4 regions of the Nocardia sp. NPDC060259 genome follow, and region 2 is predicted to be linked to each of the others. Evidence: riboswitches for the same ligand, from Rfam matches in the RefSeq annotation. Region 2 holds a riboswitch; each other region holds the start of a gene.

Region 1 (4,616 bases), on a different contig from region 2:
GTTGAGGAAACCGACGACGAGGAAATTGCCATCGGCGTCCACGATTTCACTGGGCGGATACAGCGGGCCCTGCGTGGTCGGCGTCAGGTCGTAGAGTCGTTTCACCATGCGGACACCACCTTTCGATCGTCGGCGATTTCGGTGCCGTTCGCGTCGCCGACCCGGTCACCGAGCCTGCGCCAGGCTGCGGTCGCGGCGGCAAGCAGGTGCGGGTCGTCGCCGCGGTGGAAGGGGTGCGCGACGATCCACAGGAACGGCAGGTCCGTGCTGTGATCGCCGTAACCCCAGGTGTCGTCGGGGCTGATGCCGTGTTCGCGGAGGTAGGCCACCACCGCTTCGCCTTTGGCCTCGCCGATCATCGGGCGGTGCACCTCGCCGGTCAGCACGCCATGTTCGTCGAGCACCGGTTCGGTGGCGATGATGTGATCGGCGCCCACCGCGTCCGCCACCGGGGCGATCGCCGGCGCGAACGACCCGGATAGCAGCACCGTGCGCACACCCGAATCATGATGTGCGCGCAGAGCTTCCAGGGTGTCGAGATAGAACGGCGCACCGTCGGCGGCGAAGGCGCCGAACCAGCGCTTCCCCGATTCCGCGAGCGCGGCGTACTCGACTCCGCGATAGACCCGGTAGTAGTGGCGGTTGATCTCCTCGCGCGGGGTTCCCGCCGCCGCGCGCTCCTTGATCTCGTCGGTGATGCGCGCGTACTCGCCGCCGTCGTCACCGTTCTCGGCGAGCCAGTGCCGCAGGAACGCGAACATGCTCTTGACGGTGATCAGTGTTTCGTCGACATCGAAGAACGCCGCGCCGGCGCCTGCTCGCCGCTCGCTCATGCCGACTCCGCCAGGTGCGCGGTGACAGCCTTGGCCGCCTTGGCCCGCTCGATCTGCGCGATGCGCTCGTTGGGCAGCGCGGTGAACTCGACGCGCGAGTCGGCCACGGTCTTGCCGAATTGGCGCACCTCGGTCTCGATGACGAACTGCAGCTTGCCAGGGTCGTCCACCGAGACCGGTGTGAGCCGGGCGTGCAGGGTCGCGGGCAGCGGGAACAGGAACGAGGTGAACCGCAGGTCCACGTTGTTCCACACGATGTAGAAGTGCTCCTGCGGCCTGCGCACGCCGTACTCGAGTTCGAACGCGGCCAGGAACAGCTGGCGCACCGCCTCGATCACCACGATGCCCTGCACGTGCTCGCCGGTCTGATGGTCGAGCAGCAGTTCGTTGTCGCTGTCGAGGCGCAGATCGGCGCGGAAGAGGTTCTCGGCTTCCCTGGTCAGCCCGGCCAGCAGCACATTGGAGTGCTGGTACTTGTGCACGTGATGGCGGCGGGCGGGCTCGGCGATCTCCCCGACCACCCGCAACCCGGCCCCCGCGGTCTGCGCGACATGGTCGAGGTAGTCGAGATCGTGCCGGGTGATGCCCTGCCCCAAGTGCACCGTCAACTCCCGATCGGCCAGGCGGCCGCTGCGCAACAGGGCGACGAGGCCCGACACGGTGTGCACCCGGTCGTCCGCGGAGATACCGAGAAACCGGTCGGCCACCACGACGAACGTGGTCGCCACCGTTTCCGGGGCACGGGTGGTGGAGTCGAGTTGGACAACAGACATGGATGAACCCTTCAGAAGGACGCTTATGGCGGGTGGGAACTCCCCCGCCATCCGGTCGTCACCCGGAGCACCCCGCCGCCGATGGAGGGTTGCCGCCCAGCAAGCCGGGGCTCGAAGCTGGAACTCGTGACCGTCGAACGAAAATTATTCGGCCGCAAACCTTTTGAACAGTGTTGCGACCACGCTGCGAAAAATCCGACCACAGGCGGAAGATCCCCTGGTCGACGATGCCTATGCTGTGCGTGACAGTCCGTCACACCCATCCCGGAGGCACCGTTGCCGAACAATCTCGAAGCCAGCATCGACATCGCCGCAGCGCCGGAGAAGGTGTGGTCGATCCTGGCCGACCTGCGCCGCATGCCCGAGCTCAGCCCGACCACGCTGAAGATGATCGCCGTCGGTGGGGTCCGCGACGGCGCCTACACCGTCAATCTGAACAAGGTCGGCTGGAAGGTGTACCCGACCACCTCGCGCATCGTGAGCTACGAGCCCAACAAGTCCATCGCGTTCCGGATGAACGAGAACCGCACGGTGTGGCGCTACGAGCTCGAACCGACCGCTACCGGCACCCGCGTTGTCGAGACCCGCACCGTCGACCCCGTCAAGGGCGTGCCCGCGTGGCTGCGCGGGACGATCAAGGTCGCCCTCGGCGGCGAGGAGAAGTTCGAGGCCGACCTGGTCGCGGGCATGCACGAAACCCTCAGCAAGGTCAAGGCTGTCGCGGAGCGCTGACCCGCACACACCTCGAGAGCCCGCCGGATCTTCCGGCGGGCTCTCGTCGTTTCGGGGTCACGGCAGGTCTTGCCTGATCTCCTCCAGAGCCTCCGCCGTGCGCGTGAGCAGAGCCGTCACCGTCGCGAGCTCCTCGGCGGTGAACCGGGCCGCGAGGTCACGCTCCACCGCGACCGCGTTCACGTCCCCCGCGGCGGTCACCTCCCGGCCTGCCTCGGTCAGCCGGGTCTCCAGCACGTTCTTGTGCCACTCGTGCGGCGTGCGCTCGACCAGGCCACGGTCCTGGAGGTTGGTCAGGACGGTGTTCATGGTCGGCGGCGTCACCCCCGCCAGTCTGGCCAGCGCCGCGGCGGAGATGCCGGGGTTCTCCGCGAGGTGCAGCAGGGCGCTGTACTGCGGGACCGTCAGCCCGGCCGGCTTCAGCGCGGCGGTCTTCGCCGCGATCAGGGCCTGCTCGGCGCGCTTGATATACGTGCCGAGCCTCTCGGCGGCGGGCATGGACGTCATGCGTGCATGGTATCCGCCCGTCATCACGTAATGCCCTTGACGATCATTAGAACTCTAATCTACATTTCTGCCCATCGTTTGATGTCTGGCATTACATCACTGAGAGGCTTCATCATGATCAGGTCCAGCGCCACCATCGCCATGGCCGTCGCCTGTCTGTCCGCGACGGCGTGCGGAACCGACGCCACGCCCACGTTTCGCACCGCCTTCGAGCTGCCCGGCAACGCTGTGTACCCCGAGGGCATCGCGCTTGACGCCCGCTCCGGTGACAGCTACGTCGGCTCGTTCGCCGACGGCACGGTCTATCGGGCGGCCGCGGGAGCCGAGCGCGCGGAAGTGTTCCTGCCCGCCGGCGCGGACGGCCGTAAGACCACCAACGGCGTGCGGGTCGACCGGGACGGCAGGCTGTGGGTGATCGATTCGGGTGTGGGAGTCGCGGTGTACGACATCGGCTCCCGCGCGCTGCTGGCCCGGTTCGAGGTGGCGGGCGCCGCTCCGCGTTTCGTCAACGATCTCGACTTCGGGGCCGACGGGAGCGCCTATCTGACCGACAGTGTCCGCAATGTCGTCTATCGGGTCACCCCGGACCAAGTGGCCACGGGCCGTGGCGAATTGGGGGTCGCTTACGACCTGGGTCCGGTGCTCGGACCGCGCGACGCGAAGACCTTCGAACTGAACGGCATCGTCGCCGATCCGGCAGGGACGTATCTGCTCGTCGTCGCGATGTCGGCGGGCGAGCTGTACCGGATCGACCTGACCGGCGCCGAGCCGATCCGCAAGGTCGCGCTGACCGGCGGCGACGTGCGCCACGGCGACGGCATGGAACTGCGCGACAACACCCTGTGGGTGGTCCACAACACCGAGAACACCATCAGCCGCTGGACCGTCAGCGACCGCGGCGACGCGGCGACGCGTGATCGCGAATTCCATGATCCCGCACTGAATATCCCCACGACGATGGTGCACTCGGGCGATCGGGCGCTGATCGTGTCGTCACAGTTCGACAAGGGCGGGCCGATGGGCGATGCGGGCGCGCCGGGAACGTTCGTGGTGTCGGCCGTCGACGGGTTCTGAGTCAGGCCTCGCCGACGAATTCCCTGAGGACGGCGACGAATTCGTCCGGCTGCTCGACCTGCGGCGAGTGGCCTGCGTGCTCGACGAGGTGGGTGCGCGCGCCCGCCGCGGCGTATCTGTCCAGGGTGGCCGCGCTGTCGTAGAGGAGGTCGTGTCTGCCGTGGACGGCCAGGACCGGCAGGTCGAGTGCGGCCACCCGCTCGTCGAGCGGGCGCGCGGCGAAGTCGTCGGCCCGTGCACCGACGGCGTAGGCGAGGCCGGCGGGGACGGCGGCGCGGAAATCGCGGACCATCGCGTCGGCAAGGCCGGGCGCGGAGTCGTAGCGGAAGCGAGGCGCGAACACGGTCCGGTTGGCCAGGCGGATCACCAGGCTTGGTGTCCAGCGCTGCGCCAGCCGCACCGTCCACGGGCGGACCACCCATTTGGCGGCGGTCGGGATGCTGGCGGCGTGGTAGTCCGGCGCCTGGCCGATCACCACCACGCGGGCCACCCGCGGCGACACCGCAGCCAGCTCGAGGGCGATCTCGGCGCCGAACGAATGTCCGACCACCGTGACCTGCGACAGGTCGAGCTCGCCGAGCAGTGCGAGGATCGGGGCGGTCCGGGCCGCGGCCGTGAAATCACCGGATTCCGCGCCTTGATCGCGGACATCCACCCTGATCACCCGGTAGTCGCCGGCCAGCCGTTCGGCGACCGC
Region 2 (4,616 bases):
CTGAGATCTGGGACCATGCTGGTCGAGGCTCCGGGGCCCGTACGCTTCGCTGATGGCGATTATCGAACTGGCTGACCGCAACCTTCGACTCGCGCTGCTCGACGAGACTGACCTGTGTCTGGACGGCGATCGTGAGGTCTATCAGCTCTACCCCGGGTGGTGGCACTTCGGCAGGCATTTCTCGATCACGAACCTGGACGGGATCGCCTACTGTGCGGCACTCGAAGATCTCGATCTCAACTCGATGGTCGAAGCCACCAGTCTCGCCCCGCTTGCGGGGTTGACCAGGCTACAGCGCCTCAGACTGGATTCGGGCATCCAGAATCGTGACGTCGGTGTCATCGCCGCTCTGCCCGCGCTGACCGAGCTGGTGATCTTCAACGGTTTCAAGGCACAGGACAACGAGGAGTGGCGCAGTGTGGTCGGTGCGCTGCGGGCACGCGGCGTGGCGGTGCACGGCTGGTAAGTCCCGGTGGGTGGTTTCGAGTGAGTCGCGCATGGCCGTGTAGTCGGGGGCAGCGAGAGCGGCCACGTCATCTGGCATCGGGACTGGCCGCCCGCCATGCCCCATGACCTCGCCAGGCGACGGCAGCGGAGAGGTCCATGCCGAGAACGTCGAGCGGCGCGGGCGGACTGAGACGATCAGGGGACTTCGGTGATCCCGACGGTCGGGAAGAAGAAGCAGGAGCGGCCCGCGTTGTCGGTGGTGCCGAAGACGGCGGCCAGGACGGTGCCGTGGCCGGTGTCGACGGGGACCGCCCGCACTCCGCCGACGGGGATGGCGGTGAACAGGAAGTCGCGGATGGCGGTTTCGGCGAGGGGGCGCAGTTCGACGGGTACCTCGGGCGGGACCATCGCGCGGACGATGTCGGTGATCGAGCCCATCGAGGCCAGACCACCGCGGCCGGTGCTGATGTTGAGCCAGGCCACCTGCATGCCGGAGGTCTTGGTGGTGGCCGTGTCCGGCGACAGGCCGTAGGGCAGGAAGGTGAACATCGTCTGGCCGGACTTCACGGCGGTGAGGTCGAGGCCGGGGACCTGGACGGTATTCGCCGGCCACGGGCCAGGGACCGCACCCGCGACGGCGGGGATCAGGCCGAGGTCGTCACCGGCGCAGTTCGCGGCGACCGTCGGATACAGGAACGGCTGGACGCCGAGCGCTTCGAGGGTGTCGACGACGGTCTGATACGCGCCGAGCAGGTCGCCCGGAGCCGCCGTCTGCGCCGCCGGCGCATCCCTGGTTACCTCGGGCGCCGCCGCCGCGGTAGGCGCGGCCAGTAGCAGCGCGGCGGCACAGGCCGCCAGCGTGGTCAGTGTGGTGAAACGACGCGGCTCGGTCACGGCGCACTCCTCATGGACGCGAAGACATCCGACGCTACTCCCGTACCGGGCGTAATCCGCGCAGGTGAATGGCACCGAGCCGTCGGCGCGTCGCACAGTGTGCCCGAGTACGCCCCGCGTTCCAAGCTCTGCGCTCACGCTGATCCTTACCGTTGTGAAGGATCCCGCCAGTGCCACATGCTGATTCGGTACCGGCCCCTGCGGCCGGTCACAACCATCCAGAGCGACCGAGAGACCCGGCTCGACGACGTCGCAGCAACCCGCCCGTTCCCCGGGTGTGGGTGCTTCCGCCGGGTTCGATGGAAGGAAGAAAGTGCACCCCGTGATCGGTCCCCGTCATCGTCTCGCCGCTGTCGCCGGCGTTCTCGCCGTCGCCACCTCCGTGGTCGCGTGCGGTAGCGACAGCGCAGGCTCGGGTGGGCAGGCCGGTCCGCCCCAGCCCGGCGGCACGCTGCGCTACGGCCTGTCGCAGGCGCCGTCGTGCTCGGATCCGGCGCAGGCGGGCTCGAACCAGTCCATCTACGTCGCCCGTCAGATCGTCGACTCGCTCACCGATCAGGACCCGAAGACCGGCGCGATCACGCCGTGGCTGGCCACCAGCTGGGAGGTCAGCTCCGACGCGAAGGTGTTCACGTTCACGCTCGCCGACGGCGTCACCTTCAGCGACGGCACGCCGGTCACCGCGGACTCGGTGCGCGACACCTTCGACGCGATCGTGAAACTCGGTGGCGCGAAGGCGCCGCTCGGCACGAGCTACCTCACCAACTACGTCGGCACGACCGCGGTCGACAAGCTCACCGCCCGAGTGGAATTCAGCCAGCCCAACGCGCAGTTCCTGCAGGCCTCCTCCACACCACAGCTCGGAATACTCGCCAAGGCGACCAATGCCAAACCGGCCGAGGCCAGGTGCGCAGGCGACAATATCGGCAGCGGGCCGTTCACCTACGCCGGCTACAAGCAGGACGTCTCGGTGACGCTGGCGAAGCGGGCCGGATACCACTGGGGATCGGCGGTATTCGGGCATCAGGGCGAGGCGTACCTGGACCGGATCGAGTTCACCGTCGTCCCCGAATCCGGGGTGCGCACCGGCAGTCTCGTCTCCGGTCAGCTCGACGCGATCAGTGACGCGCTGCCCCAGGACGCACCGCAGATCGAGGCCGTCGGCGGCCAGGTGCTGTCCACGTCCAACCCCGGCACGCCGTTCGGCCTGCACCCCAACGTGACTCGTGGCCCGCTGCGCGATCCGGCGGTGCGCCAGGCACTGCTGCCGGCGCTGGACCGCAAGCAGCTCGTCGACACCGTGCTCGGCCCGCAGTTCAAGGTCGCGACCTCGACGCTTGCCTCGGCGACACCCGCGTACGCGGATCTCTCGGCACAACTTCCCCACGACCCGGCCAAGGCGAAGTCGATTCTCGACCAGGCAGGCTGGGTTTCCGGCGCCGACGGCATCCGCACGAAGAACGGTGAGCGCCTGAGCTTCTCGGTGACGTTCAGCCAGGTGTTCGCGGGCAACCAGGCGATCCTGGAGCTGGTGCAGCAGCAGCTTCGCCAGGTGGGCGTCGACCTGACACTCGACCTGGTGTCGCTGCCGGAGTGGACCGCCAAGATGAACTCCAAGGACTACGACGCCACCTACGGCAATTCCACCCGCGCCGACGGCGACATCCTGCGCACGTCCTTCTCGATCACCGGTCGCAACCTCAATGCCCGCGGACCGATCCCGGCGCTGGACGAGACCCTGGACAAGCAGCTGGCCGCCAATGATCCGGCCGCACGGGCGACGCTGATCAAGACCGCGCAGCAGCAGATCCTCGACAACGGCCTCTACATCCCCACCGTCGAGCTGTCCCAGGCGATCGGCGCGGCCGCGACCACCCAGGATCTGAAGTTCGAGGCCTCGGCCCGGCTGCAGTTCTTCGACACCTGGCTGAGCGGGCGCTGATCATGAGCCGATACGTGGGTTCCCGGATACTGCAGGCGATCTGGGTGTTGTGGGCGGCGTTCACCATCTCCTTCGTCGTGCTCTACCTGCTGCCTGCGGATCCGGTGTCGATGGCCGCCGACGGCGGTGGGCCCGGCACCGTCGTCGACAAGGTGGCGATCGCGGAACTGCAGGCCCGCTACGGCTTGGACAAGCCGCTGTGGGAGCAGTATGTGACCGCGCTCGGCAATGCGGTCAGCGGTGACCTCGGGCGGTCCATCAGCACCGGTCAGCCCGTGACCGAAGCGCTCGGCGACGCCCTGCCCCCGACTCTCGGATTGGCGCTGCTAGCCCTGGTGTTCGCCGCGATCGGCGGCACCGCACTGGCGTTCGCCGCCACCTACACGCGGCGGCCGTGGCTGCGCAATACGCTCAGTGCCCTACCACCGCTGGCTGTTTCGGTGCCGACGTTCTGGACCGGTCTGATCCTGTTGCAGCTGTTCTCGTTTCGGCTGCACTGGTTTCCGGCCTTCGGCGGGACGGGACTGCGCGGGACCCTGCTGCCCGCGCTCACCCTGGCACTGCCGATCGGTGCGGTGATCGCCCAGGTACTCGCCGCCGGGCTGGAACAGACCTGGCGGCAGCCGTTCACCGAGGTCGCGCTCGCCAAGGGCGCCTCGCGGTGGTGGGTGCAGCGGCGCCACGTCGCCCGGCTGGCCAGCGTGCCCGCGTTCACCATCGCCGGTGTGCTGGTTGGCACCGTGCTGGCCGGGTCGGTGGTGGTGGAATCGGTGTTCGCCCGCGCCGGTGTCGGCAGGCTGACCCAGACCTCCGTGCTCAACCAGGACATCCCCGTCGTGCAGGGCGTGGTGCTGCTGTCGGCGCTGATCTTCGTCGTCGTGAATCTGACGGTCGATCTGCTGTATCCCCTGCTCGATCCACGGATCACCGGTAGCAGGTGGCAGCGCGCGAAGACGAACACCAGGCCCGGTGACAGCACCGAACTCCCGGACACGAAGGCCGATGTCGCCGCGAAGGCGGTGCACGGTGCCTGAGGTCATGCGGCCTCAGGACGCCGCCGGGACCACCATCGATACCGAAGGGAACGACCATGGTTGACCTCCTCGTGCGCCGTGGATCGGTCGCCGAAAGACCCGAAGTGGCAGACGACAGTACTGTCCGGGCCACCGAGATCGCACGGTGGGTTCGGGCCCATCTGGGCCTGCTGGTCGCGGTCGTGGTGCTCGCCGTCGCGATCGGATGGGCGGTAGCGCCGTCGGTCTTCGCCCCCGGCGACCCGCTGACCGGCGTGCCCGCGGAGAAGTTCCAGGCTCCCAGCGCGGCGCACTGGTTC
Region 3 (4,616 bases), on a different contig from region 2:
GAGCTCGCGGTCGGTCGGCTCGGCGGTCGGCAGGTCAGGGCGGAAGCGCGAAAGTGTTGCGGTGGAGCGGGTATCGCGGCCGAGCTGGGTCCGCATTCGTGGCATGCGGCGGATCACCCTGGTGAACGAATAGCCTGCCAGCGCGGCGACGGCCGCGTGGGTGCCGGTGACCGGGACGAAGGCGAGACCGCCGTTGTCGAGTCTGCGGTCGATCGCGACGTCGAGATCCAGATCGCGGGAGTAGTCGAGCAGGCCCTGCAGGGCGATGTCACGGCCGGAGTGCAGGACCAGCTCGGCCACGGTCTCCGAATCCGGCTGGGCGGCAGTCAGTCTCAGCCGATCGGCGGAGGAGTTGAGGCGGAACTCGGCCAAGCTGACGATGCCGTGTTCGGCGGCGCGCAACGGAGTCTCGGCGCAGATGCGAGTGGCGAGCAGCCGCAGGTTGGCGCGGGTCGTCGCGAGAAACAGCAGCGTGCTGGCTCGCGGCGCATGGCCGTCCGGTACGACCGTCACCGGCCTGCTGCCCAGCGGGTCGAACTCCATCGACGCGAGAAGCCTGGTGGGATAACCGCTTGTGGACACATACTGCGGATGCAGAGTGACCGCGGTGACGGTCTCGTCGTCCGGGCAGGCGACCCTGGGCAGCGCCACCGCGCTCTCGCTCGCCGCGCGCACCATCGGCGCGAGCCGGACCCGCGCCTGCGCGACCGTATACGGCGGCTGCGGCGAATCACCGCCTCTGCCGGGGGCGATCGGCGCGGTCAGCCGCTCACCGAAGCCGATCAGAAATCGCGGTCCGGCCACCCGAAATCCCCCCAGCGAGCACGTTATTGCCGTCGGTGCGTGAAGCCACGGAGGGTATCGCGCGACACCCCCGTCAGCGCGCTGATCTGGCGCTGAGACAAGCCTGACATGCCGACCAGGGTCTGTGCCAGCTGTAACCGATCGGTCCGCGAAAGTTCAGCTACCAGACGCGCGGAATGCTCGGCCATCAAGTCCGGCAGCGGCTGGTCATCGAGCACGCAACGACGCCGCAACCGCAGCATCGTGCGCTCGATATCGTTGAACGACAAGCCTTTCGACGCGATGGCGACGGCGTCGACGGCGGCATCGGGTAGCGGTTGGCCTGCGAAGCGGCGGATCGCCTCACCGCGCTGCGTCGTCTCCGGCAGCTCGAAGCCGACGGTGACGTCGAAGCGCCGCCACACGGCCGGGTCGAGGAGCTCGGCGTGGTTGGTCGCGCCGATCACCAGACCGGCGCCCGACGGCCAGTCGTCGATCTGCTGCAGCAGCACCGTGACCAGGCGTTTCAGCTCGCCCACATCGCGGTCGTCGTCGCGGCGCTTGGCGATCGCGTCGAGTTCGTCGAGCAGCAGCACGCAGGGTCGTTGCTTGGCGTAGTCGATGGCGTGGCGCAGGTTGGTGCCGGTCTTGCCGAGCAGGCTGCTCATGATCGTGGCCAGGTCGAGCACCACCAGCGGCAACTCCAGCTGATGGGCGAGCCAGGCCGCGGCCATGGTCTTTCCGACGCCGGGCGGACCGACGAAGAGCAGGCTGCGCGCCGGGGTGAGGTCGGCGGCGGCGAGACGGTCGGCCTGCTTGCGTTCGTCGACGATCTGGGTGAGCACCCGGTAGGTCTCGGCGGGCAGGATCGGCACCTCCGCGGTGGCGCCGGGCGGCACGACCCGCAGCAGCGGCAGGCGGCTGTCGCCGTCGACGGGGATCGGCGTATCGAGTTCGGCGCGTAGCGGATTGGCCCGCGTCGGGTTCTGTCTGAGCAGTCCGATCAGGGCCTCGGCGAGCTCGGGGCAGTCGGTGCGATGCCGGCGCGCGGCGCGGCGGACGAACATGGTGACGTCCTGTTCGCGGCCTGCCATCGCCAACCGAGCAAGGTGGACGAATTCGTCTGCTAGATCGGCGTTCACGTCCGCCGGTGTGGAGCTCAGGGCGTGTGACATGGTGTTCTTCCGATCGAAGGCATGGACTGATTTCGGTTCACTCGATCGTACGGCGTCCATCGCGGGCAAAGTTCACCCCTTGTGTACCGGTTTGACATCAGAACCCACCCGCAGCGCCACGTTGATCTGCCGAGTCGTCGGCGTAGCCGTCGCCTTCGTCGGATGCTAGTTGCGTGGCGACCCGGCGTCGGCGATTCCTGTCGGTTCGGGCGTGCCGATGGTGGTGGTTGACAGCTCCCTGGATCGTCTGTCACTCTCGTCAACAGGTCACGAGTACCAGCGACAAGCCCCGGCTAGCTGGTCGGCAACCCTCCTCCGCGGTGGGGTGCTCCGGGTGACGACCAGGCCGCCGTCCGCAGTGGGCGCGGCAAGCGCGGACTCGCAGCACCCTTTTCGGGAACGAGTCCCTGAGCCGACGGGATTTCGTCATGACCGCAGTAATCGACCCCACCTGTGCCCTGGCCGCCGTGTCCGGCGCCGACCTGCAGGTTCCGCTCGTGCAGGGCGGCACAAGCACCTACGCCAACTTCGACTACGCGGCGAGCGCGCCCGCGTTGCGGCAGGTCACCGACCGGATCTCGCAGCTGCTGCCGTACTACGCCAGCGTGCACCGCGGCGCGGGCTACGCCTCGCGGATCTCCACCGAGTGCTACGAGGCCTCGCGTGGCGCCGTCGCCCGGTTCGTCGACGCGTGTGACGACCAGGTCGTCGTGTTCACCCGCAACACCACCGATTCGCTGAACCTGCTGGCAGGCTGCGTGCCCGGCGAGACCGTCGTGCTCGATATCGAGCATCACGCGAACTTCCTGCCGTGGACCGCGCACGGTCGTCGGGTCGTGCGGGCGGCCGACACCGTCGAGGAGACGATCCGGCGGGTCGTCGCCGAATTGTGCAGCAAGCCCGCCGCATTGCTCGCGGTGACCGGGGCGTCCAATGTCACCGGTGAGGTGCTGCCGCTGGAGCGGCTGGCCACCATCGCCCACTTGTGCGGCGCGCGGATTCTCGTCGACGCGGCGCAGTTGGCCCCGCATCGCCGGATTTCGCTGCGTGAGAACGGGATCGACTATCTCGCCTTCTCCGGGCACAAGCTGTACGCGCCGTTCGGCGCCGGTGTGCTGGTCGGCAGGCGGGACTGGCTCGACGCGGGCGAGCCGTACCTGGCCGGTGGTGGCGCGGTGCGCGAAGTCGGTGTGGAACAGGTCGAGTGGGCCGCGGCGCCGCAGCGGCACGAGGCGGGCTCGCCGAATGTGCTCGGCGCGGCCGCGATCGCCGCCGCCTGTGACGCGCTGGCCGCCATCGATCCCACCGAACTCGTTGCCAACGAACGCTTCCTGGCCGACCGTCTGCGCGACGGTTTGGCCGCGATTCCCGGCGTGGACATCGTCCGCATCTGGTCCGACAGCCCCGACTGCGTCGGCATCGTCGCCTTCACCGTCGCCGGCTACGCCCCCGGCCAGGTCGCCGCCTACCTCTCCGCCGAACACGCCATCGGCATCCGTGACGGCCGCTTCTGCGCCCACCCCCTCCTCACCCGCCTCGGCCTCGACGCCGCCCTCCGCGCCAGCATCGGCCTCGGCACCACCACCACCGACGTAGACCGCCTGATCACGGCCATCGCCACCCTCACCGAATCCGGCCCAACCTGGACCTACACCACCACCGAAGGCCTCTGGAACCCCACCCCCGAAACCCGCCCCCTCACCGCCGCTTCCCCCGCAGGCGCCGCCCCCTGCCTCATCGGCTGAGTTCTCGCCGTCGCCCGCCGCCCCACCCGATCAGGTGTCGAGGGCGGTGGGGCGGTGGTATTTGCCGTTGTAGTAGAGGAGGGGGGCGGCGGTGGGGGATTCGTGGGTTTGGTCGTGGACTCGGGTGACCAGGCCGACCGCGAGGGTGTGGTCGCCGATGTCGATGAGTTGGTGGAGGGTGGTGCGGAGCCAGAGGGGGGTGCCGTGCAGGACCGGTTCGCCGGTGTCGAGGGTGGTCCACAGGGAGCGGTCGGTGAAGCGGTCGGCGGCGGTGCGGGAGAAGCGGTGGGCGAGGTGGTGCTGGTGTTCGCCGAGGAAGTGGATGACGACCGAGTCGGCGGCGCGCAGTGCGTCGATGCTCGACGAGGTGTGGGCGATGTTGAACGACACCAGGGGTGGTTCCAGGGAGAGCGAGGCGAACGACGTCGCCGTGAAGCCCACCGGGCCGGTCTCGGCGCCGATGGTCACCACGGTGACTCCGGCCGGATAGTGCCGCATCGATTCCCGGTACTGCTCGGCGGTGATCCCGCTCAGATCATCGGGGACCACCAGCTCGGCCGGGGTTCGTCGCACTTCACTCACCGCCCCAAACTACGCCCGCGCCGGAACCTCGCACAGGGGCCCTTCTGCCCGGTTGACGCACATCGCGCGCGGCCGACCTCAGTCGATCTCGATCGGCAGGCCGGCGGTGATGCGGACGAGTTCGCGGAAGTTGGTGCGGAACACCGTGTTCGGGTGGCCGCCTGCAGCCCAGACCTCGGGGTGGGCGGCGAGGGCGGTGTCGACCCAGGTGGGGAGGTTCGTCGGGTGGCCGACGGGGGCGGTGCCGTCGATGTGCTGGCCGGTGATGCGCTCCACCAGGGCGGTGGGGGCGGGGATCAGGGTGCCTTCCAGGCGTTTGCCGGTGCGGCTC
Region 4 (4,616 bases), on a different contig from region 2:
CGATGGCGACCGAGGCGACAAAGACGAAAAGCCAGGCGGCGACCCAGAGGCCGCCCAAGGGGACGGCAGTGATGCCTGCGGCCGCGCCTGCCGCGGCGAGTGCGCTGATCAGGCGCAGTTCCGGATTGATCGCCGCCAATCTGGTGGCCAGCAGGGGGATCGCGATCATGGCCGGGATCGCGCTGGCTCGCAGTGCGAGCAGTGCGGCACCGCCGGCACCGGCGCCGGCAGGCGGCGCCAGCTGGACGCCGGTGTAGATGCCGACGAAGGAGCCGAGGACGGCGAGGCAGCTCAGGTAGAGCAGGGTCAGGCGCGGGGTGCGCAGCAGGGTGGCGAACGCGGTGAACACTGTGCCCGCCGATGCCGCGGCCCGGCGCTTGCCCGGCTCGAGGACGGCGTGCAGCACCACGGCCGACACCGTGAAACTCAGTGCACCGGTGACGAATACCGCCCGCCACCCGAACACGTCGTCGATGACCTGGGCCAGCACCTGCGCGATCACGCCCGCACCGAGGAAAGAGCTGGTCAGGCAGGTCAGGGCGAAGACGCGTCGGGCGGGAGCGATGCGCTCGGCGAGGTAGGCGAAGGCCGCGGGGGCGAAGAAGGACGCGGTGAGTCCTTGCAGAATCCGGGCGGCGAGTCCGGCGCCGAGGTTCGGTGCGGTGATCACCACCAGCGTGGACACCGCGGTCGCGGCGAGGCCGGTCACGATCACGGGCCTGCGCCCCCACCGGTCCGACAGCGGCCCGGTCACCAGGAATCCGGCGCCGTAGGCCAGCCCGAACGCGGTGGTCGTCCAGGTCGCCGCGGCGCGGGAGGTGCCCCACGCCGCGGCCAGATCGCCCAGGACCGGAAGCACCACGTACAACTGCCCGACGACGAGAATGCCGACGGCGCAGATCGTCGCGACGGTGCGCCCGGTCGGCGCCCACGTCTCAGTAGTCGCCGGCGAGCTCACGCGCACGTTCCTTGGCCGCGGCGAAGCCGACCTGCGGGTCCTCGGTGAGCACGGTCGGGGCGAAGCGGATCTCGGCGACGTCCTTCACGCCGATGAATCGCAGCCAGTCCTGCACGAACGGGGTGGCGAAGTCGTTGCCGAACTGGATCGGCACGCCCGGCTGGTGCACACCGCTGGTGTACACGGTGACGGCCCGCTTGCCGTCGAGCAGGCCGGTGTAGCCGACCTCGGGATCGAAGCCGAACGCCCACCCGGGCTGGGTGACGATGTCGACGTACTGCTTGAGGATGTAGGGCACCCCGTGGTTCCAGATCGGGATGTTGACGACATACAGATCGGCGGCGGCGAACCGGTCGAACACGGCGCGTGCCTGCTCCCAGGCGGCGACCTGTTCCGGCGTCTGCTCCGACCCGGTGAACACGGCCAGTTTGGCCGCGGCCGCATCGGTGCCGAATTCGGGCAGTCCCGCGTCGAACAGGTCGAGCGTGTCGACCTGCAAGCCGGAATCCTTCGCGGCGAGCGTTTCGATGAAAGTCTGTGCAATGGCGCGAGATTGACTGAATTCGCCGCGTGCGGAGGCATTGATGTGCAGCAGAGTGGTCATGGGGAATAGCAGTACCGAGCCCGCGGACCCGCGACAATGATTTGTCGCACGCTGCGCTGATCCCCGCCGTGATTCCCGACCGCCCGGCGCGGCCTTTTGTCTCGAGCTGATCGCAAACCCGCGGCGCGCCGATGCCGCAGCTAGGGCTGTATCCGGCTGTCCCGGAACGGTATCGAACACGATCGTGGCGCCCGGACCTGCTGCTACATTTCCTCCCACGGTCACGAGTATCAGCAATTTCGAGCCCCGGCTCGCTGATCGGCAACCCTCGCTTGGCGGTGGGGTGCCCCGGGTGACGACCAGGCGCTCTCGAAAAAGAGAGCGCAAGCGCTGAATGCCCGGGGTTCCCTGGCGTCCGGATTCGAAGGAAATCATCAATGAGCAAGTTCTCGATCGGCTCGCGCCGTCGTTTCAAGATTGTGGCGGGTGCGCTGGCCGCGGTGAGTGTGGCGGCCGCGGTGGTCGGTTGCAGCGACGCGGGCGGCGGTGGTTCCGCGGACGGCCCGGTGTATTTCGGCGTCTCCGGTCCGCGCACCGGTCCGTCCGCCGAGTACGGCCGGTTGTGGCAGCAGGGCTTCGACCTCGCCCTCGACGAGATCAACGCCGCGGGCGGCATCAACGGCCGCAAGGTCGAATTGAAGTGGGAGGACTCGCAATCCGACCCCAAGCAGACGGTGCCGATCGCCACCAAGTTCGTCGACGACTCCTCGATCATCGCCGAGCTGGGCGACTTCTCCTCCCCGGCGTCGATCGCCGCGTCGCCGATCTACAACCGCGGCAAGCTCGTCCAGTACGGCTTCACCAACTCCGCGGTGGACTTCACCAAGGCCGGTGCCTACTCGTGGAGCCCGTCGATCACCCTCGACGTGTTCCAGGAGCGCAATGCCGAGTGGGTGAGCAAGAAGGCCAAGAAGGTCTCGGTGGTCTACCTCGAAACCGACTGGGGCAAGCAGGCATTCCAGTTCTTCGAGAAGTTCGCCAAGCAGAAGGGCGTGGAGATCGTCTACTCCTCGCCGATTCTGCCCGACTCCACCGATGTGAAGCCGATCCTGATCAAGGGCCGCGAGGCGAACCCGGAGGCGTTCGTGCACCTGGGCTACGGACCCGACGGCGCGCTGGTGGTCAAGCAGCTGCGTGACGTCGGCTTCACCGGTCAGTTCTTCGGTGGTCAGAACACCCCGCAGTTCATCTCGCTGGCGGGCGCGGCGGCCGAGGGCGACATCGTCAACGGCATCTTCAGCCCCGCCGACCCCGACCCGAAGGTGCAGGATTTCGTCACCAAGTTCCGCGCGAAGTTCAACACCGACCCCGGTGACTTCAATGTCTACGCCTACGACGCCCTGAATGTGGTGGTGCAGGCGGCCAAGAAGGGCGGGGCCACTCGCGAAGGCGTCCTGGACGGCCTGAAGACCGAAACCCGGTTCACCGGAATCGGTCTCGGCACCTTCGCGTTCGATCAGGAGACCCGCCGCCCGAAGGGCGTGAGCCCGCGCGAACTGGTGCTGACGGGCGGTAAGTTCGTCCCGACCGGCAATCGCTGATGTTCGACACCCTCGTCGCCGGTGTGGTCCACGGCAACGCGTACGCGCTGCTCGCCGTGGGCATCACCCTCATCTTCGGCGTCACCAATGTCATCAATTTCGCGCACGGCGCCGTCTTCGCGCTCGGGTCGATCCTTGGCTGGTGGCTGATCGCCGAACAGGGCTTCCCCCTGTGGCTGACCATCGTGTCGGTGGTCGCGATCACCGCGGTGGTCGGCGTCCTCATCGACGTCCTGGCCGTGCACCCGCTGCGCAAGGCGCCCGCCATCGCGGCATTGCTGGCGACGGTCGCGGCCGGGTTGATCATCGAGAACCTGACCCAGATCGTGTTCGGCCCGGACACGCGCCCGTTCCCACAGGTGCTGCCCACCAACAACTTCCAGCTCGGCGGTGTCCGCTTCGGCACCTCCGATCTGGTGATGTTCGCGATCACCCTGGCGGTCATGGCCGGGCTGGCCGGGTTCCTCCGGTTCAGCCGGTACGGCCTGGCCATCCGCGCCACCGCCCAGGACCCGGACGCGGCAGCCCAGATGGGCATCGGGGTGTCGCGCATCCAGGTGCTCGCCTTCGCGATCGCCTCCGGGCTCGGTGGGCTCGCGGGAATCTTCGTCGGCCTGTACAACTCGAACATCTCGCCGACCAGCGGCACTCTCGCCGGGCTCACCGGCTTCGTCGCCGCCACCATCGGCGGTCTCGGCTCGATTCCCGGAGCGGTGATCGGCGGCTTCGCGCTCGGCATTCTCGAGGCGTTCGGGATCTATGTCTTCGGCGACGGCTACCGCGATCTGATCACCTTCGGCGTCCTCGTGGCGTTCCTGGTCCTGCGGCCCGGTGGGTTGCTGGCGAAGGCGCCCGCCATCAGCGCCGAACCGCTCACCGGCACGTTCCTCGGTGTCGGCAGGCAGCTCAGGGTGCGATGGTGGCACGCGGTCGGGGCGTTCGCGGTGGCGGCGCTGATCGTGCCGCTGGTCGCGAACAACTACGCCATCGTGGTGGGCACCCAGATCCTGGCCTACGCCATCATCGCGGTCTCGATGACGCTGGTGGCCGGCTCGGCAGGGCAACTGGTGATCGGACAGGCAGGGCCGATCGCGATCGGCGCGTACACCTCGGCCATCCTGACGGTGAACCACGACTGGCCGTTCCTCGCCGCGGCGCTGGCAGGCGGTGTGCTTGCCGCGGTGATCTCCTCGATCCTGGCCGCGCCGCTGTGGAATCTGAACGGGCACTACGTCGCGATCGCCACCCTCGGGATCGGCATCGTGATCGTCGCGGTGATCCGCAACTGGGAGTCGCTGACCAGGGGCAGCTACGGCATCTTCGGCATTCCGGTGCCGAGCATCCTCGGCCACGAGTTCACCGAGAACACCGAGGTGTTCTGGCTGGAGCTGGTGTTCCTGGCGATCACCCTCGCGGTGGTCGTCGGTGTGCAGCGGTCCCGGCTCGGTACCGCCTTGCGGGCGGTGGGCGCCGACGAGGTCGCGGCCAGGTCATCCGGTATCCCGGTGCGCGA

The links. A riboswitch is a leader RNA that binds a small molecule or an ion and turns the genes downstream of it on or off. The one in region 2 is predicted to bind S-adenosylmethionine.
Region 1: linked by a shared signal. The riboswitch ahead of ACFWF2_RS03960 (AfsA-related hotdog domain-containing protein) and the one ahead of ACFWF2_RS29270 (ABC transporter substrate-binding protein) in region 2 are both predicted to bind S-adenosylmethionine.
Region 3: linked by a shared signal. The riboswitch ahead of ACFWF2_RS17280 (aminotransferase class V-fold PLP-dependent enzyme) and the one ahead of ACFWF2_RS29270 (ABC transporter substrate-binding protein) in region 2 are both predicted to bind S-adenosylmethionine.
Region 4: linked by a shared signal. The riboswitch ahead of ACFWF2_RS04020 (ABC transporter substrate-binding protein) and the one ahead of ACFWF2_RS29270 (ABC transporter substrate-binding protein) in region 2 are both predicted to bind S-adenosylmethionine.

The regions. Positions count from the first base shown of each region.
Region 1 covers NZ_JBHXAY010000005.1:69,448-74,063, reverse strand. The annotation lists gene ACFWF2_RS03970 (hypothetical protein) at 1-108, opposite strand, end outside; gene ACFWF2_RS03965 (HAD family hydrolase) at 102-833, opposite strand; gene ACFWF2_RS03960 (AfsA-related hotdog domain-containing protein) at 830-1,606, opposite strand; SAM riboswitch class IV at 1,621-1,738, opposite strand; gene ACFWF2_RS03955 (SRPBCC family protein) at 1,883-2,338, shown strand; gene ACFWF2_RS03950 (MarR family winged helix-turn-helix transcriptional regulator) at 2,396-2,845, opposite strand; gene ACFWF2_RS03945 (SMP-30/gluconolactonase/LRE family protein) at 2,960-3,919, shown strand; gene ACFWF2_RS03940 (alpha/beta fold hydrolase) at 3,921-4,616, opposite strand, start outside.
Region 2 covers NZ_JBHXAY010000120.1:7,745-12,360, forward strand. The annotation lists gene ACFWF2_RS29255 (lipase family protein) at 1-4, shown strand, start outside; gene ACFWF2_RS29260 (DUF6892 domain-containing protein) at 53-466, shown strand; gene ACFWF2_RS29265 (hypothetical protein) at 643-1,341, opposite strand; SAM riboswitch class I at 1,553-1,647, shown strand; gene ACFWF2_RS29270 (ABC transporter substrate-binding protein) at 1,664-3,283, shown strand; gene ACFWF2_RS29275 (ABC transporter permease) at 3,286-4,317, shown strand; gene ACFWF2_RS29280 (ABC transporter permease) at 4,374-4,616, shown strand, end outside.
Region 3 covers NZ_JBHXAY010000041.1:49,542-54,157, forward strand. The annotation lists gene ACFWF2_RS17270 (S8 family peptidase) at 1-804, opposite strand, end outside; gene ACFWF2_RS17275 (AAA family ATPase) at 828-1,958, opposite strand; SAM riboswitch class IV at 2,224-2,338, shown strand; gene ACFWF2_RS17280 (aminotransferase class V-fold PLP-dependent enzyme) at 2,387-3,703, shown strand; gene ACFWF2_RS17285 (flavin reductase family protein) at 3,734-4,201, opposite strand; gene ACFWF2_RS17290 (YbaK/EbsC family protein) at 4,364-4,616, opposite strand, start outside.
Region 4 covers NZ_JBHXAY010000005.1:79,280-83,895, forward strand. The annotation lists gene ACFWF2_RS04010 (MFS transporter) at 1-958, opposite strand, end outside; gene ACFWF2_RS04015 (FMN-dependent NADH-azoreductase) at 936-1,562, opposite strand; SAM riboswitch class IV at 1,782-1,898, shown strand; gene ACFWF2_RS04020 (ABC transporter substrate-binding protein) at 1,940-3,103, shown strand; gene ACFWF2_RS04025 (ABC transporter permease) at 3,103-4,616, shown strand, end outside.